Regions from separate parts of the Nonomuraea ferruginea genome, predicted to be linked through region 3. Evidence: riboswitches for the same ligand, from Rfam matches in the RefSeq annotation. Region 3 holds a riboswitch; each other region holds the start of a gene.

The links. Region 3 has a riboswitch for cyclic di-AMP ahead of ABD999_RS03535 (D-alanyl-D-alanine carboxypeptidase family protein). Riboswitches for the same ligand answer to the same signal wherever they lie in the genome.
Region 1: it holds a riboswitch for cyclic di-AMP, as region 3 does, so the genes downstream of both, ABD999_RS38470 (coiled-coil domain-containing protein) here and ABD999_RS03535 (D-alanyl-D-alanine carboxypeptidase family protein) in region 3, are expected to answer to the same signal.
Region 2: it holds a riboswitch for cyclic di-AMP, as region 3 does, so the genes downstream of both, ABD999_RS36485 (glycoside hydrolase family 25 protein) here and ABD999_RS03535 (D-alanyl-D-alanine carboxypeptidase family protein) in region 3, are expected to answer to the same signal.

What each region holds. Positions count from the first base shown of each region.
Region 1 covers NZ_BAABFD010000027.1:94,005-101,057, reverse strand. The annotation lists gene ABD999_RS38490 (LLM class flavin-dependent oxidoreductase) at 1-731, shown strand, start outside; gene ABD999_RS38485 (TrpB-like pyridoxal phosphate-dependent enzyme) at 773-2,083, shown strand; gene ABD999_RS44040 (50S ribosomal protein bL37) at 2,123-2,200, opposite strand; gene ABD999_RS38480 (DeoR/GlpR family DNA-binding transcription regulator) at 2,342-3,121, shown strand; gene galT (galactose-1-phosphate uridylyltransferase) at 3,118-4,200, shown strand; cyclic di-AMP (ydaO/yuaA leader) riboswitch at 4,271-4,410, shown strand; gene ABD999_RS38470 (coiled-coil domain-containing protein) at 4,416-5,378, shown strand; gene ABD999_RS38465 (response regulator transcription factor) at 5,396-6,040, opposite strand; gene ABD999_RS38460 (sensor histidine kinase) at 6,037-6,849, opposite strand; gene ABD999_RS38455 (hypothetical protein) at 6,846-7,053, opposite strand, start outside.
Region 2 covers NZ_BAABFD010000024.1:77,795-84,847, reverse strand. The annotation lists gene ABD999_RS36510 (family 20 glycosylhydrolase) at 1-772, shown strand, start outside; gene ABD999_RS36505 (class I SAM-dependent methyltransferase) at 762-1,262, opposite strand; gene ABD999_RS36500 (cupin domain-containing protein) at 1,378-1,758, shown strand; gene ABD999_RS36495 (MerR family transcriptional regulator) at 1,755-2,132, opposite strand; gene ABD999_RS36490 (hypothetical protein) at 2,204-2,581, shown strand; gene ABD999_RS36485 (glycoside hydrolase family 25 protein) at 2,626-3,396, opposite strand; cyclic di-AMP (ydaO/yuaA leader) riboswitch at 3,408-3,541, opposite strand; gene ABD999_RS36480 (bifunctional polysaccharide deacetylase/glycosyltransferase family 2 protein) at 3,765-5,858, opposite strand; gene ABD999_RS36475 (hypothetical protein) at 6,032-6,628, opposite strand; gene ABD999_RS36470 (nitroreductase family protein) at 6,867-7,053, shown strand, end outside.
Region 3 covers NZ_BAABFD010000002.1:48,540-55,592, forward strand. The annotation lists gene ABD999_RS03500 (universal stress protein) at 1-17, shown strand, start outside; gene ABD999_RS03505 (hypothetical protein) at 60-800, shown strand; gene ABD999_RS03510 (LysR family transcriptional regulator) at 809-1,696, opposite strand; gene ABD999_RS03515 (RidA family protein) at 1,769-2,155, shown strand; gene ABD999_RS03520 (VOC family protein) at 2,199-2,585, shown strand; gene ABD999_RS03525 (LacI family DNA-binding transcriptional regulator) at 2,658-3,662, shown strand; gene ABD999_RS03530 (DoxX family protein) at 3,684-4,058, opposite strand; gene ABD999_RS03535 (D-alanyl-D-alanine carboxypeptidase family protein) at 4,163-5,056, opposite strand; cyclic di-AMP (ydaO/yuaA leader) riboswitch at 5,069-5,202, opposite strand; gene ABD999_RS03540 (hypothetical protein) at 5,311-5,751, opposite strand; gene ABD999_RS03545 (family 43 glycosylhydrolase) at 5,972-7,053, shown strand, end outside.

The DNA.
Region 1 (7,053 bases), on a different contig from region 3:
TGCTGAGCGTGATCGCCACGGCCACCGAGCGGGTGCGGGTGTTCCCTGACGTGGCCAGCCTGCCGATGCGGCAGCCGGCCGTGCTCGCCAAGGCGGCGGCCACCCTCGATTTGCTCAGCGGCGGCCGGGTGGAGCTGGGGCTGGGCGCCGGGGCGTTCTGGGACGCGATCGAGGCGTACGGAGGAGCGCGGCGCACGCCCGGGCAGGCGATCGGCGCGCTGGAGGAGGCCGTCGCGGTCGTCAGGGCGATCTGGAGCGGCGAGCGCAACCGGCGGTTCGACGGCGAGCACTACCGGCTCAGCGGCGCCCAGGCGGGGCCTGAGCCCGCGCACCCGATGGAGATCTGGCTCGGCGTCGGCGGGCCGCGGGCGCTCGCGCTCACCGGCAGGGCCGCCGACGGGTGGCTGCCGTCCTCGTCGTGGGCGCCGCCGGAGCGGCTGCCCGAGTTGCAGGCGCGCATCGACGAGGCCGCGGAGAAGGCGGATCGCCGACCGCGGGACGTGCGCAGGCTCTACAACGTCAACGGCACCATCACCGGAGGCCCGAGCGAGGGCTTCCTCAAGGGCCCGGCCGGGCAGTGGGTGGACGAGCTGACCGACCTGGCGGTGGCCTACGGGATGGACACGTTCATCCTGTGGCCGGAGGGCGACCAGCGGGAGCAGCTGACCAGGTTCGCCGAGGAGGTCGTGCCGGAGGTGCGCCGCCAGGTCGACGCGGAGCGACGCGCCTGACGGGACTGGATCGTGACCGGCGGCGGGAGCAGACTGGGACGATGATCCCCAGCAACTGGTACAACATCGTTCCCGATCTGCCCGCCCCGCCTCCCCCGCCGCTGCACCCGGCGACCAGGCAGCCGATCGGTCCCGATGACCTGGCGCCGCTGTTCCCGATGGAGCTCATCCGTCAGGAGGTCGGCCAGGAGCGGTTCGTGCCCATTCCCCAGGAAGTGCTCGACGTCTACCGGCTGTGGCGGCCGACCCCGCTGATGCGGGCCCGCAACCTGGAGAAGTCGCTGGGCACGCCGGCGCGCATCTACTACAAGTACGAGGGCGTCTCCCCGGCCGGCTCGCACAAGCCGAACACGGCCGTCCCGCAGGCGTACTACAACGCCCAGGAGGGCGTGCGCAGGCTCACCACCGAGACGGGCGCCGGGCAGTGGGGCAGCTCGCTGGCCTTCGCCTGCGCCCAGTTCGGCCTCGACTGCGAGATCTGGATGGTGCGCGCCTCGTACGACCAGAAGCCGTACCGTTCGGCGCTGATGCGCGTGTACGGGGCGAGCGTGCACGCGAGCCCGTCGCCCGTGACGCAGGCCGGCAGCAAGGTGCTGGCCGAGTACCCCGGCTCGCCCGGCAGCCTGGGCATCGCGATCAGCGAGGCGGTCGAGGTCGCCGCGTCGGCCGACGACACCCGCTACGCGCTCGGGTCGGTGCTCAACCACGTGCTCATGCACCAGACGGTGATCGGCGAGGAGGCGCTGGGGCAGTTGGAGGAGATGCCGGACGTCATCGTCGGCTGCACCGGCGGCGGGTCGAACTTCGGCGGCCTGGTCTTCCCGTTCCTGCGCGAGAAGCTGGCCGGGAAGATCGACCCGGTCATCCGCGCCGTCGAGCCGGAGGCGTGCCCGTCGTTCACGCGCGGCCGCTACGCCTACGACTTCGGCGACACGGCGGGCCTGACCCCGCTGATGAAGATGCACACGCTGGGCCACGACTTCGTGCCCGACCCCATCCACGCGGGCGGGCTGCGCTACCACGGCATGTCGCCGCTGCTGTCGCACATGTACGAGCTGGGGATGTTCGAGGCGGTCACCCGCTCGCAGAGGGAGTGTTTCGAGGCGGGGGTGCGCTTCGCCAGGACGGAGGGCATCCTGCCCGCACCGGAGCCGACGCACGCGCTGGCCGAGACCATCGCCGAGGCGCTGCGCTGCAAGGAGAGCGGGGAGGAGAAGGTGATCCTGACCGCGCTGTGCGGGCACGGCCACTTCGACCTGGCGGCGTACGAGCGCTACCTGTCGGGCGAGATGGAGGACTTCGCGCTGCCGCAGGAGCGCATCGACGAGGCGCTGAGCGGGCTGCCGGCGTGAACGAGGACCCGCCGCCCGCCGGGCGGGCGGCGGTGTCCGTCAGCGCGCGGTGGGGCGCTTGCCGTGGTTGGCCTTCTTCTTCTTGCGTGCCTTGCCTTTGCGTGCGCGCCTGGCCATACGGTCACCTCCCGGAGGTCGGGGTACGGGTCCGACCCAACGTCCCTCTTCACCGGCTTCCCGGCAAGGCCTGGGGTTACCTAACATTCCCCAACATATTCGTGTCATAATTTGGTGGAATCTGTTGGAAGGAGCGGGGGCGTGCTCGCACAGCAGCGCCAGCAGGCGATCCTCGAACGCGTGCGCAGCAAGGGCGGTGTCCGGGTGGCCGACCTCGTGCGCGAGCTCGGCGTCTCCGACATGACCATCCGACGGGACCTGGAGGTGCTCGCCGACCGGGGGCTGCTGGAGAAGGTCCACGGCGGCGCCACCGCGGTCGGCCCCGGCTCCACCGAGGAGCCCGGCTTCACCGCCAAGTCGGCCAGGCAGCAGCAGGAGAAGGAGGCCATCGCGCGCCGCGCCGCCCAGCTCGTGCGCCCAGGCACCGCGGTCGCCCTGTCCGCCGGCACCACCACCTGGGCGCTGGCCCACCATCTGATCGGCGTGCCCGAGCTCACCGTGATCACCAACTCGATCCCGGTGGCCGACGTCTTCCACCGCAACGCCCGCGCCGACCGCACGGTCGTGCTCACCGGCGGCGTGCGCACCCCCTCCGACGCGCTCGTCGGCCCGGTCGCGGTGGCCGCGATCCGCCGCCTGCACGTCGACACGCTCTTCCTCGGGGTGCACGGGATGAGCCTGCGCGCCGGGTTCACCACTCCCAACCTGCTGGAGTCCGAGACCGACCGTGAGCTGGTCAGCGCCGCGCACCGGCTCGTGGTGCCGGCCGACCACACCAAGTGGAACACGGTCGGCATCAGCACCATCGCCGAGCTGACGGAGGCCGACGTGGTCATCAGCGACGCGGGGCTGCCCGAGGAGGCACGCAGGGAGCTGGCCGACAGGGCCGGAGAGTTGATCATCGCAGAGGGGGCGGCGTGAAGCGCACCATCACCGAGCTGGCCGACGGCCGGGAGCTCATCTACTTCGACCGGAGCGACGGCGCGGACCGCAGCGCGATCGACCGGCGGCCGCTGGACCCGCGGCCGGTGGCGTCGGAGCTGCGCTACGACCCGCTGACCGAGGAGTGGATCGCGATGGCGGGCCACCGGCAGACCCGGACGTTCCTGCCGCCGCCCGACGAGTGCCCGTTGTGCCCGTCGTCCGACGCGCGGGCGTCGGAGATCCCGGCGTACGACTACGACGTGGTCGTGTTCGAGAACCGCTTCCCCTCCTTCTCCGGCAATCTCGGGACTTATCAGGATGTCGGGGGGCTGAGCGAGGTCCGGCCGGGCATGGGGCGGTGCGAGGTGGTGTGCTTCACCTCGACGCACGACTCGTCCTTCTCCCAGCTCTCCGACGACCGGGTGGAGCTGGTCATGGAGGCCTGGGCCGACCGTACGGCCGAGCTGTCCGCGCTGGAGGGCGTCGAGCAGGTCTTCTGCTTCGAGAACCGGGGCGAGGAGATCGGCATCACGCTCTTCCACCCCCATGGGCAGATCTATGCGTACCCGTACGTGACACCGCGCACCAAGCTGCAGCTCGGGGCGGCCCGGCGGTACGCGGAGCGGCGACAGGGCCGCAACCTGTACGCGGACGTGCTGGCCGCCGAGCGGGAGGCCGGGCTCCGGGTGGTGGCGGCCAACGAGCTGTGGACGGCGTTCGTGCCGGCGGCCGCGCGCTGGCCGTTCGAGGTGCACCTCTACCCGCACCGGCAGGTGCCCGACCTGGCGGCGCTGTCGGAGGCCGAGCGGTCCGCGTTCGCCCCGCTCTACACCTCGGTGCTGCGCGCGCTGGACGGGCTGTTCGGGGTGCCGATGCCGTACATCTCGGCCTGGCACCAGGCGCCGGTCCGGCAGGACCGCGAGCTGGGCTACCTGCACCTGGAGCTGTTCTCCATCAGGCGGGCCCCGGGCAAGCTGAAGTATCTGGCAGGATCCGAGTCGGCCATGGGCGCGTTCGTCAACGACGTGCTCCCGGAAGAGGCCGCACGCACGCTTCGATCACAGGTAGATCACTAAGAGATTTCCGTTTGACTCGCATTACTTGTGATCTACCACTACTATCCCTTCCAGCACGACCGTAAAGCGCCGTGTGAACATGCCTAATCCTGGGCGAGTTGCCCAGGAGCCGGGGACCCAATTGCACTTGGGGTGAATCCACTTCGGTGGTAGGGAGCGCTCCCGTACCCGAACCCGTCAGCTAACCCGGCCGGCAGAGGGAGAGGACCCATCACGTGGCGGCAGCGTCCCCCGCGCATCTTGCCATCGGTTTCGTCACCGCCGCGGCGGTGCTTTTCGCCCCGGCCCTGACCACGTCCGCGGCGGCGGACCCCAAGCCCGGCGAGCAGCAGCTCCGCAAGGAGCTGAAGCAGCTCAACGCCAAGGTCGACAAGCTGATCGAGCGCTACAACCTCAAGCGCGTCGAGCTGGCCGAGGCCCGCAAGGCGGCGGAGGAGGCCGGCAAACGGCTGGCCACCGCCGAGCAGACCCTGAGCTCCGCCGAGGACCGGGTCGCCGAGCTGGCCCTGCTGCAGTACCAGAGCGGTGGCATGCAGCTGCCGAGCCTGATCCAGTTGCCCGACGGCCGCAACGCCGCCCTGCTGGCGCAGCTCACGGCCGAGCAGCAGGCGCTGGTCGACAAGGTGGCCGAGGCCCGCGACGAGACGAAGAAGGCGGCCGACGAGGCCACGGCGCTGACCAAGGAGATCGAGTCCGACGCCGCCGAGGTGGCCGGCCAGCGCGAGGAGGCCGAGGGCGTCATCAAGGACATCGAGAAGAAGCTGGAAGATCTGGTGCCGATCGCCACCGGCCGCCGTTCCGACGGCACCTGGGCGCCGCAGCTCCCGTCGGGCGCCGACAACATCACGCCCCGCACCCGGCTGATGAAGACCGAGATCGCGAAGAACTTCGCCCTGCCGTTCAGCGTGGGCTGCTTCCGCTCCGGGTCGAGCGGCGAGCATCCGCTGGGCCGGGCCTGCGACTTCATGATGAGCAGCGGCGGCTCGATGCCGTCGGGGACCAACACGGCCCTCGGCGACCGCATCGCCGAATGGGCCGTGCAGAACCGCGGCAAGCTCGGCGTGAAGTACGTGATCTGGAAGCAGCGGATCAACCACGGCTCGGGCTGGAGCGGCATGTCCGACCGGGGCAGCATCACCGAGAACCACTTCGACCACGTGCACATCTCGATGCACTGAGAAGGGGATCTCCAGCGTCATCGCGGGACGAGCAGCCCTCGGTTGAACGCCTCGGTGACGGCGGCGGCGCGGTCCCCCACGCCCAGCTTGGCGTAGATGTTCAGGAGGTGACTCTTGACCGTGGCCTCGGTGATGAACAACCGGGCGGCCGCCTCACGGTTGGTGTTCCCGGCCGCCACGAGTTCGAGGACCTCGAGCTCACGACGGCTGAGGAGTTGCGGCGCGGGGGTCCTGACCCGGTTCATCAGCCGTGCCGCCACCGAGGGGGACAGCACGCTCTCTCCCTTGGCGGCGGCCCGCGCGCCTCGCAGCAACTCCTCCCGGGGAGAGTCCTTGAGCAGGTAGCCGGTCGCCCCCGCCTCGATCGCCGGGAGGACATGGGTGTCGGTGTCGTAGGTCGTCAGGACCAGCACGCGCGCGGTGACGCCCAGCCTGGTCAGCTCGTTGATCGCGGTCAACCCGTCCATGCCCGGCATGCGCAGGTCCATCAGGATCACGTCGGGCCGGAGCGCCTGGGCGAGCCGTACGGCCGTGGCGCCGTCCGCCGCTTCGCCCAGCACCTCGAATCCCGGCGCGGAGGCGAACATGCTGCTCAGCCCGTCCCTGACGACGGGATGGTCGTCCGCGATCAACAACCGGATCGTGGCCGTGTGATCGGTCATGCGTGGCTCCCGGCCGGCAGGGTGGGGACGCAGGCCGAGATCCCGGTGCCGGCTCCGGGCTCGGACTCGATCCGCAGCGTGCCGGACAGTCCTTCGACGCGCTGACGCATGATGGTCAGGCCGAATCCGCCGCAGCGGGGCGGCGGTGACCCGTCGTCCGTGTCGAGACCCGCGGGGTCGAAGCCCCTGCCGTCGTCACGTACGTCCAGCGCGACCTCGTGGTCCAGGTAGGACAGGGTCACGCCGACCCTGGTCGCGTGCGCGTGCTTGGCCACGTTGGCCAGTGCCTCCTGGGCCGTGCGCAGCAGCGCGAACTCGGCCTCCGGTGTCATCGGCAGCGCCGTGCCGGTCGTCGTGACGTGAACGGCGAGCCCGTGCAGCCTCGACCACCGGCCGGCGACGTCGGCGAGGGCGTCGCTCAGGCGCGCGGTCCGCAGCGGCTCGGGCCGGAGCGCGTCGACCGAGCGCCGCGCCTCGGCCAGGCTCTCCCTCGCCAGGTTCTTGACGGCGTCGAAGGGCCGGCGCCACGGCGCCGGGACCTCGTGCATCTGCTCGGCCGCCTGGAGCTGCGCGATGATGCCGGTGAGCCCCTGCGCCAGGGTGTCATGGATCTCGCGGGCCATCCGCCGGCGCTCGTCGAGCACGCCCGCCTCCCTGGCCTGGGCGAGCAGCTGGGCGTGCAGGCCGGCGTTCTCGGCGAGCGACGCCTCCAGCAGCCGGTTCGTCCGGCTCAGCTCTCCGAGGGTCTGCTCGCGCCGCTCCTCCTCCTTCTCGGCGAGCCACAGGCCCCAGGCGCAGGCGCACATCATGGCGATGTTGAAGGGATGACGATCACGGCCAGCGTCAGGCCGAGGACGTCGGTCGTGGGGATGTTGGACGCCTGCGCCGTACCGGCCAGGACCGCGGTGGCGGCCACCCCCAGCAGTCGCCACGGCCAGCGCAGGACCGTGAAGGAGTAGATGTAGGCGGCGGGGGTGAAGAGCCCGAAGAGGGGATGACGGATCACCAGGACC
Region 2 (7,053 bases), on a different contig from region 3:
GCTGCCGCGGGACAACGCGGTGGTGCAGTTCTGGAACGGCAACCGGAACGCCGTGGCCGCCGCCGTGAACGACCGCGGCGCCCAGGTCGTGCTCTCCCCGGCCGCGCACGCGTACGTGCCGCAGAAGCAGGATTCGCGCCAGCCCGAGGGCGGCACCTGGGCGTGCGGCGGGCCGTGCGGCCTGGACCGCCACTACAACTGGGACCCCGGCACGTACATCCCCGGCATCCAGGAGAGCAGCGTGCTCGGCGTGGAGTCGGCGGTGTGGGGCGAGTTCATCCGCCGCGTCGAGCAGGCGCAGTACTACGCCTACCCGCGCCTGATCGCCACCGCCGAGGTCGGCTGGACACCCCAGGACCAGCGGGACTACGCCGACTTCAAGAACCGCCTGGCGAAGATGGGCGGCAGGCTGACCGTGCAGGGCACGAACTTCTTCCCGACCGCCGACGTGCCCTGGCGGCTGGAGATCCTCGGCGGATCGGTGAGCACCCGCACCGGCCGGCCCACCGGCGCCTCCTGGACCCTCACCGCGCCCGGCCACACCGCCGCCGGCCTGGAGGCGGCCGTCACCTGGAGCGACGGTGTCCAGGAGCCCGTGACCCCGGCCACCACCAGGGAGGGAAGCATCCCCGGCATGCGGATCAACGCCGCCTTCACCGTGACCTCGGCCAGGACCTTCAGCCGGCCCGGCACCTACACCGGCACGCTGACGGTCCGCACGCCGGGCGGCGCGCCCGTCACCGGGGACCTGACGGTCACCGTCACGGGGTGAGCTCACCCTTCAGGCACAGCAGGAGACCGTGCGTCAGGGTGGTGGACGTGAAGCCGGACCCGGCGAGCGCGGCCTCGACCTTGACCGCGATCTCCTGAGCCTTGGCGGCGCCCGGCGGCTCGTAGAACAGGTGGAGCGAGCCGCCGGGCGCGAGCGCCCGCTTGACCGCCGCCAGCTCGGCGGCGGGGGAGCGGGTCCAGAAGACGTTCACGTTGACGGCGAACACCTTGTCGTACGGGCCGCCGGGCAGCCCGCCGCCGTCGAGCTCGGCCTGCTCGATCACCGCGGCGCCCGCCTCGACGTGGCGGGCGTTGCGCTCGCGTGCGGCCTTTACCGCCGTCGCCGACCGGTCGATCGCGGTGACGGAGGCGGAGCGCTCGCAGAGCAGTCCGACGGCGACGCCGCGGCCGCAGCCGATCTCCAGAACCCGCTCGCCCGGCCGCGTCTCCAGGGTCTCGACGGCCCACAGCAGCCTCTCCGGCACCTTCATGACGGCGAAACTAGCACCGCGCCCGGTGTCCGCCTGCCGGACATTACGTTTATGTCAGCTTTTGTCCTGGCAAGAGTCATACGCCAGCTTGAACCGCGAGACACAGGAGCCGACCGTGCACCATTTCGCGATCGCCACCGTCGCCGAAGAGAGCACCGACTTCCGCCGGGTCCTGTGGACCGGGGAGAAGGTCCAGGTCGTCACCATGACCATCCCGCCGGGTGGTGAGATCGGCGAGGAGGTGCACGAGGACACCGACCAGATCCTCACCTTCGTCTCCGGGACCGGAGAGGCCCGTGTCGGCGGTGAGGTCCGTCCGGTGAAGGCGGGCGACCTGGTCGCCGTCCCGGCGGGCACCCCGCACAACTTCGTCAACACCGGCGCCGCGCCGCTCGTGCTCCACACGGCGTACGGGCCGCCCGAGCACGCCGACGGCACCGTGCACAAGACCAAGGAGGAGGCCGACCTGGCCGAGTCAGGCGAGGGCTCGCGCTAGAAGGACAGGCCGGTCGGGAAGCGGCAGTCGCCGGAGCGGCAGTCGGCGAGGCTCCGGGCGGCGAGGTCGCGGGCCCGGGCCAGCTCGGCGATCCTCGCGTCGATGCGCTCCACCACCGCTTCCAGCCGCCACCGCTCGCTCGCGCAGGTCGCGCCGCCCGCGTCGTGGGAGCGCAGGGCGCCGGCCACCTCGTCCAGCGTGAAACCCAGCTCCTGCAGGGCCTTGGCGGCGCGGATCCTGGACACCGCCGACGCGTCGAACACCCGGTAGCCCGACGGCCTGCGCCCCGCCGCCGGCAGCACGCCGCGGCGCTCGTAGAAGCGGACCGTGTCCACGCTGACCCCGGCCTCGCGGGCCACCTCGCCGATCTTCACACCGCTCTCCTCTTGACCCTGGACCTAGGTCCAGACTCTACGCTCCGGAAGTGACGGAAGGAGAGCACATCATGGACACCCCACCGATCGTCTGCGACATGACCACCGCCCGCGACACCCCCGAGGAACGGCTGGCCGAGTACCGGCGGCTGTTCGGCGAGGCGCTCACCGGACGCGAGCGGACCGCCGGGGGCATCCGGTTCCGGTTCCGTGCCGGTGACGGGGTCGAGGAGTGGGTACGGGATCTCGCCGCGCGGGAGAAGGCGTGCTGCGCGTTCTTCACCTTCGAGGTCACGGCGCCGGGTGACGAGGTGATCTGGGACGCGGCCGCGCCCGATGACGCGGGGCCGATCCTGGAGGAGTTCTACCTGCTGCCGGAGACGGCGGTGGGTCCGGCCGAGCTGCTGCGGCGCATGGAGGAGCGTGGGCTCAGGATCCACCAGGGCTGAGACGACTGTGACGCCTCCCTCAACGGGAGGCGTCACAGAGCGGGTCAGGCCGGACGGCCCAGGCTGCGGAGCTGGTCGGGGGTCAGGGCGGAGACGTTGTGGTCGATGGGCTTGTCGGAGTACTGGTGGATGGTCCACGACTTCCAGTCCGCCGGCGGGGTGATCTCGCCCTTGGGCTTGCTGTAGTGGGCCACCCAGAGCGGGTACTCCGACAGTCCCGCGCCGTAGGTGTCGGCGAAGTGCCAGCCGCTGTAGAACAGCGGCGTGACGCCGGTCTTGGCCTTGACGTGCGACAGCCAGGCCTTGGCCCAGGCGTTCACCTCGGAGACGGACCTGCCGTTGGTCGTCTCCAGGTCCAGCACCAGCAGGTCGCCGGGCTTGGCGGGCTGGGAGTTCACCACGGAGAGGAAGTGCTCGGCCTCGGCGATCGGGTTGTTGCGCGGGTGCGCGTAGTGGTACGCGCCGCGCACGATGCCCTTCTTGTCCAGCTCCTGCCAGTGCCGGGCGAAGGTCTTGTCGGTGAAGCCGGTGCCCTCGGTGGCCTTGATGATGCCGAACTCGGCCGGGCTGGCCTCCCAGTCGTGGTCGGGCTGGTAGTTCGACACGTCCTGGCCGTACGTGAGCTGGGCCGCCTGCTGCTGGGCGATGGCCGGGTTCGGCTCGACGGGGGCGGCGGCGCCGCCGGTGGCGGCGATGGCGGTGCCGGTCACGCTGGCGACGGCGGTGGTCCCCGCCAGCAGCGCGCCGGCGAAGGCGTACTTGAGACGGTTGCTGGGACGGTACTTCAGCGCAGCGGCAAGCCGAGGCTTGGGCATGAGGAAATGACTCCTTGCTTCCATGCCGCCTACCGGGTTAGCTGACGGGTTCGGAGTTGGAAGTCCCCTACGGACGCTGGCGTCCGATTCACCCCAGGAAGTGGGTCCCCGGCTCCGCGAGACGCGGATTCGGCGGCCGTGCGCTGCCCTGGCGTGAGGGGGACACCGTCAGGACAGCGCACGGTCCGGTCAATCGATGCGGCAACAGAGTTGAGGTATCACCGCGAATACGCAAAAGGTATATATGCAGACAAAAATATTGCAAGTATGACATATCCGGTTTGGCGGTTCGGACCCGGGGTAGCACCCCCGAAACCCCTTGTACGTAAGGGAATCCGGCCTCCGGGTAAAATCTCCCGCCGGTGCCGTCACGGCGCCGCGAAAGTGCCCTGCCTGCGCACCGTGTGCCAGCGCAGCCGCACCCCGAGCAGCGCGGTCGCCACCGACTGGAACACCACCAGATACATCAGCTGCCGGTACACCAACTGCTGCAGCGGCAGCACCCACAGCGCCGACACCCGCTCCCGGTCCAGCCGCAGCGCGTACCAGCCCGCCGCCGCCTGCACCACCACGAACCCGGCCCACACCGCCACCGCCGGCAGCGGGTCGCCGACCGCCGTGTGGTAGACGGCCATCAGGTCCACCACCGGCGCCAGCAGCGGCAGCAGCACGTGGAACAGCGCCAGGTAACCCAGGCAGCGGCGGCCGAACGGACCCGGCTCGGCCAGCGCGCGGCGGTGCTTCCACATCGCCTGCATCGTGCCGTAGCACCAGCGGTAGCGCTGCCGCCACAGCTGCCCCAGGGTCGCGGGCGCCTCCGTCCACGCCAGCGCCCGCTCCTCGTACACCACCCGCCAGCCCGCCCGGCACAGCGCCATCGTCAGGTCGGTGTCCTCGGCCAGCGTGTCGGTGCTCACCCCGCCGAGCCCGACCAGCGCGCCGCGCCGGAACGCGCCGATCGCCCCCGGCACCGTCGGCATGCAGTCGAGCAGCTCGAACGCGCGCCGGTCCAGGTTGAAGCCGATCACGTACTCGACGTGCTGCCAGCGGCCGATGAGCCCGCGCCGGTTGCCGACCTTGGTGTTGCCGCTCACCGCGCCCACGCGGGGGTCGGCGAGCCGGCGCACGAGATGCCCGATCGTGTCCGGCTCGAACACCGTGTCACCGTCGACCATGACGAGGAACTCGTGGCGCGCGTGCCGGATGCCGGTGTTCAGTGCGGCGGCCTTGCCGGCGTTGTCCTGCCTGATCACCCGTACTCCCGGCAGCCGCGGCCCGGCGGCGGCCTCGGCGGTGCGGTCCGTGGAACCGTCGTCCACCACCAGCACCTCCACCGGCCCGGGGTACGCGGTCGCGACGAGCGAGCGCACGGTCGCGGCGATCCCCGCCTCTTCGTTGTACGCGGGCACGATCACGCTCACCCCCGGCGGCCGTTCCCAGGTCAGGGCCGGTCCCGGACCCCGGGAGCGCCGGGCGTGCACCCGGGCCAGCACCACCAGGAGCAGCAGCCGGGCCAGCGTCAGCACGCCGGTGGCGAACAGCACCCACCACAGCGCGTCCGTGAACGCGTTCGCCGCGCGCTGCGCCAGGCCGAGCGCGGCGCCGGCGATCCGCTCCGGCTGCGCGGCCGGCCGGTGCGCCGACGGCATGCCGAGCGCGGAGGTCAGCGTCTCGGCGCGGTAGCCGGCCCGGTCCAGCCGGTCGAGCAGGCGGCAGACGGCCTCGACTGTCTGGGCGCGGTCGCCGCCGGAGTCGTGCATCATCACCACCGCCCCGCGCCCGCCCCGCGGGAACGCGGCCCTGGCGATGCCGGCCGCGCCCGGCCTGCTCCAGTCCTCGGTGTCGAGGTCGGCCAGCGCGATCAGGTAGCCCTCGCGGCCGAGCATCGCCAGGGTGTCCCACTGCTCGCCGGTGATGGCGTCAGGGGTCGAGGAGTACGGAGGGCGGGCCAGCATCGTGTGCAGCCCCGTCGCCCCGGCCAGCGCCTTCTGGGTGAGGTTCAGCTCCAGCTCGGCCCGCCAGGCGGGGACGGCGGACAGGTCGGGATGGGTGTAGGTGTGGTTGCCGATCTCGTGTCCCTCGGCGACGATCCGGCGGGTCAGCTCCGGATGGGCGGCGATCTTCGAGCCGACCGTGAAGAACGTCGCCTTCGCCCCGTGCTTCTTCAGCGCGTCCAGCACGAGCGGCGTCCACTCGGGGTCGGGCCCGTCGTCGAACGTCAGCGCCACCGTGCGGGCCTTCGGGCGGGCGCCGGCCGGCTTGTCCCCGGTCAGGTCGAGCACCGGGCCGCTGCGGCGCACCGGCTCCAGCCACGACGCCGGGTCCCCGCCGCCTCGCTGGGGCCCGGTCTCGCCGACCACGTTCTTGACGAACCCGTCGAGCGTCAGCGCGCACCCCGCCAGCGCCACCCCGGCCAGCAACATCAGCCAGTGCCCCGAAGGCTCCACACCCCGCCCGGCCACCCGCCTCCTGCCCCGCCGCCGCCCACCCCGACGGACGTCACGCCCGTACGCCGGACCGGGCACCCGATCCGCCGCCTGCCCGATCGTCCTGCCGAGACCCGGGTCGTGTGCCTGCCCCCATCCGGGCGCGGGCGCGCTGTCCGGTTGTGGGACGGGGCGTCTGCGGCGGGGGGTCATGAGGGGGTTCCGGGGGTGGTGGGGTTCCGGGTCTGGGAGGGCTCGTCGCTGGAGTCCGGGGAGGGGGTCGCGGCGGGCTCCGGTTGCTGGGTGGGGGTGGTCTCGCCGGGGGGTGTGGTGTCGCGGGCCGTCTCGGGTTCCACGGCCACGCCCGTGTCCGGGGGCTCGGACGTACGGGACGGCCGCGCGGACGGTGAGGCGGGGCGGGCGGACGGGCTCTTGGCTCGCGTACGGGAGGGCGCGGCGGTGGTGCGCCGGCCGGAGGCGCGCGTGGGCGCTGACCGGGTCGGCGCCCGCCGGGACCTGGACCGGGAGAGGGACGGCTCCGGCTCGGCCTGCTCGCTGCCGGGAGCGGCGTCGTCGGAGGGCGTGCCGCCGGGCGGCGGGCTCGCGTGCCGGCTCGGCCAGCCGCCGGCCGGCAGCGGCGTGTCCGCGAGCACCGCGCCCACGAGCGTCACCGTCGCCGCCAGGGTGAGCGTGCTGACCAGGACCGCGCCCATCGTGAACCACCTCCTCCGCCGGCCGCTGTGGTCGACGAAGACCGCGCCGCTGGGCGGCGAGGGTTGCTCTCGGGCGGGGGTGAGGGGCGACATGGCCTGCTTCTGGGAAACCGGGGGGTGGGGACAGCTGATCATGTATAGACGATCATGCTGACGTCAAGTTGATGCTCGAACACAAGTTCGTAAAAATCAATCTATGTATAACCGTTGACCGACGCCGTCGTGGGCGACCGCGTGCGCGGCCTGTACGCCGACCCCGGCAAGATCCACCAGGTCGACCACACGGGCGAGCACTTCGCGCTGCGGACGTCGTTTTTGACAGGATGAGATCATGACGATCCTGCCGCTGAGCCCCGACGAGCTGCTCACCACCACCCGCAGCGTCCGCAAGCGCCTCGACCTGCGCCGGCCCGTGCCGGCGGAGCTCGTACGCGAATGCCTGGAGATCGCCCTGCAGGCGCCGAGCGGCGGCAACCGCCAGGGCTGGCACTGGATCGTGGTGACCGATCCCGGCCTGC
Region 3 (7,053 bases):
CCCGTGACGTGACGTGACGGCTGGCCATTCCACGGGCGCGGGCCGTACGATTCCGCGTCATGATCATTCGTTTGTCGGCGGCGGTGGCCGCCGGTGTGGTGCTTCTGTCAGGTGCGGCCCACGCCGACCCGGTCAAGGGCGCCCCTGAACTGACCCACAACGCGCTCTACAAGGCGGCCAAGCTGCCCAAGGTCTCCTGCGGGGCGGCCAAGGGCACGACCGCCGCCTCGACCAGGACGTACATCACCAAGCTCGTCGGCTGTCTCAACAAGGCGTGGAAGCCGGCCATCAAGGACTTCCAGCCGGTCAAGGTGGAGTTCAGGGCCAAGGACGACCTCCAGTCCTGCTCCAGCGGCATGGACCTGCGCGAGTCCTTCTCCGAGGTCTGCGGCACCGTCATCAAGGTGCGGCTGGCCGACGACTGGATCAGGGCGAAGAAGGACGACAAGATCCTCTCCTCGCTCACCCGGACGTGGAGCGGCGTCGTCCTCGGCCAGACCGGCATCGGCCGGGTCTGGTGGGCGCTGCGGAACGACGGCTCGGAGAAGGTGATGAACGAGCAGAACCGCCGGTACGGCCTGCAGTCCGACTGCCTCCAGGGCGTGTCGGTGAAGAGCCTGGGCCGCACCGTCAAGGACTGGCCGGCCTTCCTCAAGTCCGCTCAGCCCAAGGCGTATGCCAGGTTCGCCAAGAACGACGGCAAGCCCGCCAACCGTGCTCACTGGGCCGGGCAGGGCCACAAGGCCGGCAGGCCGGGCGCGTGCAACACGTGGAAGGCGCCGTCCGCCAAGGTCGCGTGACCCCCTCGTCAGGGCAGCGTCGCCAGGAAGTTGGCGACCACCGGGTTCGGGTCGTCACGGCGCCAGGCGGCGGCGACGCGGGTGCGGGCCGTGCCGGGCGTGATCGCGCGGAAGGCGACCCCGGCGAGCCGGACGCGCCGGATGCTCGCCGGGGCCAGCGACACGCCCAGCCCGGCCTCCACCAGGGCGCACACCGTCAGCCATTCCACCGCGTGACGGACGATCCGCGGGGTGAAGCCCGCGCCGGCGCACAGGTCCGTGATCTGGTCGTACAGGCCCGGCCCCGCCGCGCGGGGCAGGAGCACGAACGGCGAGTCCGCCAGCCGCGCCAGCGGGACGGACCGGAGGGACGCCAGCGGATGAGCGGACGGCAGGACGGCGACGAAGGGCTCGGTCAGCACCGTCGCGAAGCCGAGCTCCGCCTCACCGGAGTGCGGCTCGCGCAGCAGGCCGACGTCGATCGTCCCGTCGTGCAGGGCGGCGAGCTGCGGGGCCGTGGTCATCTCGCGGATGTCGGGCCGCACCTCGGGGAACCGTTCCAGGAAGGCGCGCAGCAGGCCGGGCAGCACGGTCAGCGCCAGTGAGGCGGCGAACCCGATCCGCAGCCGGCCGGTCCGCCCGCTTCCCGCGTCCCGCGCGGCGGCGAGCCCGGCCGCGACGCCGGCGAGGGCCCGCTGGGCGGCCGGCAGCAGCTCCCGGCCCGCGGCGGTGAGGGAGATCCGGCCCGGCTCGCGGTGGAAGAGCGGGTGGCCGACCCTCTCCTCCAGGCGGCGGATCTGCTGGCTCAGCGGCGGCTGCGCGATGCCGAGGCGGACGGCCGCGTGGCCGAAGTGGAGTTCCTCGGCGAGCACGGCGAACGCGTGCAGGTGGTGCAGCGGAAGCTCGGGACGGTCCATACGCCCAGAGATATCAGCCCATGAGTCCACGCGTCTTCGACGTATCGCCGCCGATCACCTATCGTGCCGCGCATGACAGAGCGACGCGCCATCCTCAGCGGTTCGGTCTTCGAGGAGCAGATCGGCTACGCCCGCGCCGTGGTGGACGGTGACTGGGTGCACGTGTCCGGGACTACCGGCTTCGACTACGCCACCATGACGATCTCCGGCGACGTGGTGGAGCAGGCCGAGCAGTGCCTGCGCAACATCGGGTCGGCGCTCGCCGAGGCGGGGTGCGGCTTCGGCGACGTGGTCAGGGTGCGCTACCTGCTGCCCGACCGCGCCGACTTCGAGCCCTGCTGGCCCGCGCTGCGCCGCTGTTTCGGCGAGGTCCGCCCGGCCGCGACGATGCTGGTCTGCGGACTCGCGGACCCGCGCATGAAGATCGAGATCGAGGTGTACGCGCGCCGCCCGTCCTGAACGGCGGCGCCTGATCCGGCGCCGGCGGGGAACGGTCCGGGTCATGGAAGTGCTGAGCAGCCGCGTACTGCTGCGCCCCGGTGACCTGGAGCGCAGCCGCCGTTTCTACGCCGATACGCTCGGCCTGGCCGTCTACCGGGAGTTCGGCCCGCCGGACCATCCCGGCGTGGTCTTCTTCCTCGGGCAGGGGTTCCTCGAACTGTCGGGGCACTCCGGCGGACCGGCGGGCGAGCGCATGATGCTGTGGTTGCAGGTCCGCGACGTGGGCCGGGAGGAGGAGCGGCTGCGGCGGGCGGGCGTCACCGTGCTGCGCGAGGCCAGGCGGGAGCCGTGGGGGCTGGTCGAGCTCTGGATCGCCGACCCCGACGGGCACCGGATCGTGCTGGTGGAGGTGCCGCCCGAGCATCCGCTGCGGCGCGATCCGCGCTGAGACGCGGTCTCTCGGGGGCGCCCGTAGCATTGATACGGTTCAAGCGCCGCCGCACTTCATGACCGAGGAACGATGCCGAGCATCAAAGACGTCGCCCGACTCGCCGGGGTTTCCGTCGGCACCGTGAGCAACGTGCTCAACCGGCCCGAGATGGTGGCCAGGGAGACCCGCATGCGGGTGGAGGCGGCGGTGGCCCAGCTCGGCTACGTCCGCAACGGCTCCGCCCGCCAGCTGCGGGCCGGGCGCAGCACGACGATCGCCGTGGTCGCGCTCGACCTGACCAACCCGTTCTTCATCGACGTGCTGAACGGCGTCGAGACCGCCGCGCAGGACGTCGACGTCAACGTGATGGTGGTCAACAGCAGCAAGGACGCCGCCCGGGAGGCGCGGCTGCTGCGCATGTTCGAGGAGGAGCGCCCGCTGGGCGTGCTGATCACCCCGGTCAACGCCTCGGGCCAGCGGGAGCGGCTGGGCGGGCTGATCTCCCGGGGCATCCCTGTGGTGACGTTCGACAGCTCGTCGCGCCACTCCTACGGGTGCGCCGTCTCGGTGGACGACGTGCTCGGCGGCCGGCTCGCCGGTCGGCACCTGCTCGACCGGGGTCACCGGCGGATCGCCTTCGCCGGCGGGCCGTTCCCCGTCCGCCAGGTGGAGGACCGCCACCACGGCCTGGCCGGCGTGCTGGGCCCGGACAGCGAGCTGACCGTGATCCCACTGCCGGACCTCACCGTCGCCACCGGCCGCCAGGCCGGCAAGGAGCTCGCCGGCCTGCCCCGCGAGGAGCGGCCCACCGCCGTGTTCTGCGCGAACGACCTGGTGGCGATGGGCGTGCTGCAGGAGCTCACCCAGCGCGGCCTGCGGGTCCCCGCCGACGTGGCGATTCTCGGGTACGACGACATCGACTTCGCCGCGGCGGCGGCCGTGCCGCTGTCGTCGATCCGCCAGCCGCGCGAGCAGCTGGGCCGCACCGCGGCGCTGATGCTGCTGGAGGAGGCCGACAGCCCCGGCGGCCACGAGCATCGTCACGTGGTCTTCCAGCCTGACCTGGTGGAGCGGGTCTCGACGGCGCACCCGTGAATCCCGGGCCGAGCTGTCACGTCAGAAGGCATGGGGGCCGAAGCGGCCCCAGGCCACGAACGCGGCCAGGACGAGCAGCACCACGTTGACGGCGATCGCCGGATGCTCCCCGCGCCGGCCGTGCGTGACCGCGGCGCCGATCATGACGATGACCAGCCCGGCCGCCGCCAGCGGGGTGAGGATCGGGACGACGCCGAACGTCGCCGGCAGGATCAGCCCGAGCGCGGCCAGCACCTCCAGCCCGCCGATGGCCTTGACCGCGCCGGCGGAGAAGTCCTCCGTCCAGGCCAGGCCGGCGGCCGCGAGCCTCTCCTTGGGCTGCGCCAGCTTCATCAGCCCGGCCACACCGAACACGGCGGCCAGCAGGCCCGCGACGATCCACAGTGCGAGGTTCATGGGGGTCCCGTTCTCACGCGGCTTGAAATGTTCAACAGGACCCTAGAGGGTGCGGCGGTCCGTCCGTGCGAGCGGCCCTGGCCGGGCCGCTCGCACGGAGACCGCTATCGCTGTGCGGCCGCGGCGCCGGCCCAGCCGAGCAGGGCCTCGGCGGTCTGGAAGCGGCGGCTGGAGCTGGTCTCACCGAGGAGGACGCCGACGAGCCGGCTGCCGCCCCGATCGGCGGCGAAGGCGAGCGTGTAACCGGCGGCGCGGGTGTAGCCGGTCTTGACGCCGAGCGCGCCGGAGGTGCCGAGCAGGCGGTTGGTGTTGCGCCATGAGTACGAACGGCGCTCGGAGGTCGCGGGGACGGTGTGGTACTGGGTGGAGGTGACCTTCTCCAGGGTCGGGTTCTCCAGCACCTTCTGGGCCAGGCGGACCTGGTCGCGGGCGGTGGAGTGGCCGCCGCCGCCGTAGGGCATGCCGTCCGCGTTGACGTACAGCGTGTCGTTCATGCCGAGCTGCCGGGCGGTGGCGTTCATCGCGGCCACGAACCCCTCGACGCCCGGCCCGTACGTGCGCGCGAGCGCGTGCGCGGCGTCGGCGCCGGAGGGCAGCATGAGCGCGTGCAGCATGTCCTCGACGGTCAGCGTGTCGCCGGCGCGCAGGTGGGCGACCGCGGCGCCGCCCCTGGCGGCGTAGCCGACGTCGGCGGTGGTGACCTCGACCTTGTCGGTGGGCTCGGCCCGCTGGAGCACCACGTACGCGGTCATCATCTTGGTGAGGCTGGCGACCGGCCTGCGCAGGTCGGCCTCCTTGCTGAAGTGGACCTGGCCGGTGGTGGCGTCGACCAGGTGGGCGGCCGTGGCCAGGACGGCGGGGGCGGCTTCGGCCTGCGCGGCGTCGACGGGGGTGGCGACCGGCGGGGCGGCGTGGGCGGCGGTGCTGCCGGCGGTCAACGCCGCGGCGGCGACGGCGAGGCTGATCAGCGCTCCGCCGAACCGGTGGGTGACGTTCATCTGGGGGCTTGCTCCTAGCTTCCATGCCGCCTACCGGGTTAGCTGACGGGTTCGGGCGTGGAAGTGCCCTACGGCGCGTGGTGCGCCGATTCACCCCAAGGGGAATGGGTCCCCGGCTCCGCGAACGGATTCGGCGGCCGTGCGCTCCCCGGGGGTGGGGCACGCACGGTCTGGGCAAATGAAGCCTCAACGTAATGCAATCTGACAAACGTCGCAACTCACCACAATTCGGATTTGACCGGCGCTATCGCCGGTCACGCTCCCGGCCGGACGACCATCAGCACGACCACGGCCGCCCAGACCAGGTTGTAGAAGCCGGCGAGCATGGACAGCGCGCGCAGCCGGCTCCCGTCGTCCGGGTCGCGCAGCGCGTCCCGCTGGCGCGGGTAGATCTGGGTGGCCAGCAGGACGGCCGCGACGCCGGTCAGCGCCATCGAGGCGACGATCCAGAGCTCCCCCATCCGGCCCTGCGCGAGGGCCATCACGATGCCGACGGCGGGCACCACCAGACCGAACAGGCTGTAGCCGCGGGTGATGCGGTGCAGGGCGGCGGCCACTGCCGGGCTGCGCTCGCCCTCGCCCGGCGGGCCCGCCACGGGGGCGTAGCGGGGAAACAGGCTCGCGGCCACGGCCGAGCCCCCGACGAACACGATGGCCGCCAGGACGTGCACGGACAGCAGGACGTGATCCCTCACGTTCGATCCTCCAACCTTCAGGGTTACTGAAGCTTAACGGAAGCTTCAGGCACTCTGAAGGTTGTCCCACCTCCCAGCCGGCGGCGGAGGCGCCCTTGACGGTTGTGGTGTTGGCGTTAACACTTGGCACACATCTCTCCACCAGCAAGTGAGCACGACGAAGCAACCAGTTGTGTTAGCGCTAACACAACTGGTCGACCCCACCCCCCAAGGAGTCCTCGTGTTGGCTTCCCTGCCGGGCACGGCGCGCCGGATCCTGACGCTCGCCGTCGTCACGATCGTCCTGTCAGCCCTGTTCACGACCGGCCGCGCCCAGGCGGCGCCCGGCCCGTCCTTCACCAACCCCGTCGTCCCGACGCCCAACAGCGCCGACCCGACGCTGGTCTTCCACAACGGCTTCTACTACTACGTCGCCACGACGTGGAACTCCGACGTGGTCATGCGCCGCTCGGCGACGATCGCCGGGCTGCGCAGCGCGCCCGAGCAGGTCGTCGTACGGACCGGCGGCAACACGATGTGGGCGCCGCACCTGGAGATGGTCGGGAGCCGCTGGTACCTGTACTACTCGGTGGAGCAGGGCAGCCTGCCCCGCCGCACCCATGTCGCCGAGAGCGCCGGGTCCGACCCGATGGGGCCCTACACCGTCCGCGGGGTCGTCAACCTGATGCCCGACAACGGATGGGCGATCGACGCCAGCCTGCTCAAGCTCGACGGCAACCTCTACATGACGTTCTCGGCGTTCGCGTCCGACGGCCTGCAGTCGCTGTTCATCGCGCCGATGTCGAACCCGTGGACGGCGAGCGCGTTCGGCAGGCGGATCTCGGCCCCGACCCTGGACTGGGAGCGTCAGAACGGCGCCGTCAACGAGGGCTCCTTCGCGCTGCAGCGGGGCGGCCGCACCTTCCTGACCTACTCGGCCAGCCACTGCAACGGCCCCAACTACAAGCTCGGCATGCTGGAGTACCGCGGCGGTGACCCGCTGTCGGCCGCGTCCTGGACCAAGTTCCCCAGCCCGATCTTCCAGCGCAACGACGCGAACGGCGTCTACGGCCCCGGCCACCACTCCTTCTTCACCTCGCCCGACGGCACCGAGACCTGGATCGCCTACCACGCCAACTCCTCGTCGAGCCAGGGCTGTGGCACCACCCGCACCACCCGGGTGCAGAAGATCTCCTGGAACGCCGACGGCACGCCCGACCTCGGCGTCCCCGTCTCGACCTCGACCGTGATCCCCGGCCCCTCGGGCGAGCCCACCCCTGCCACGGTGCGGATCCGCAACCGGCACAGCGGCCTCTGCCTGGA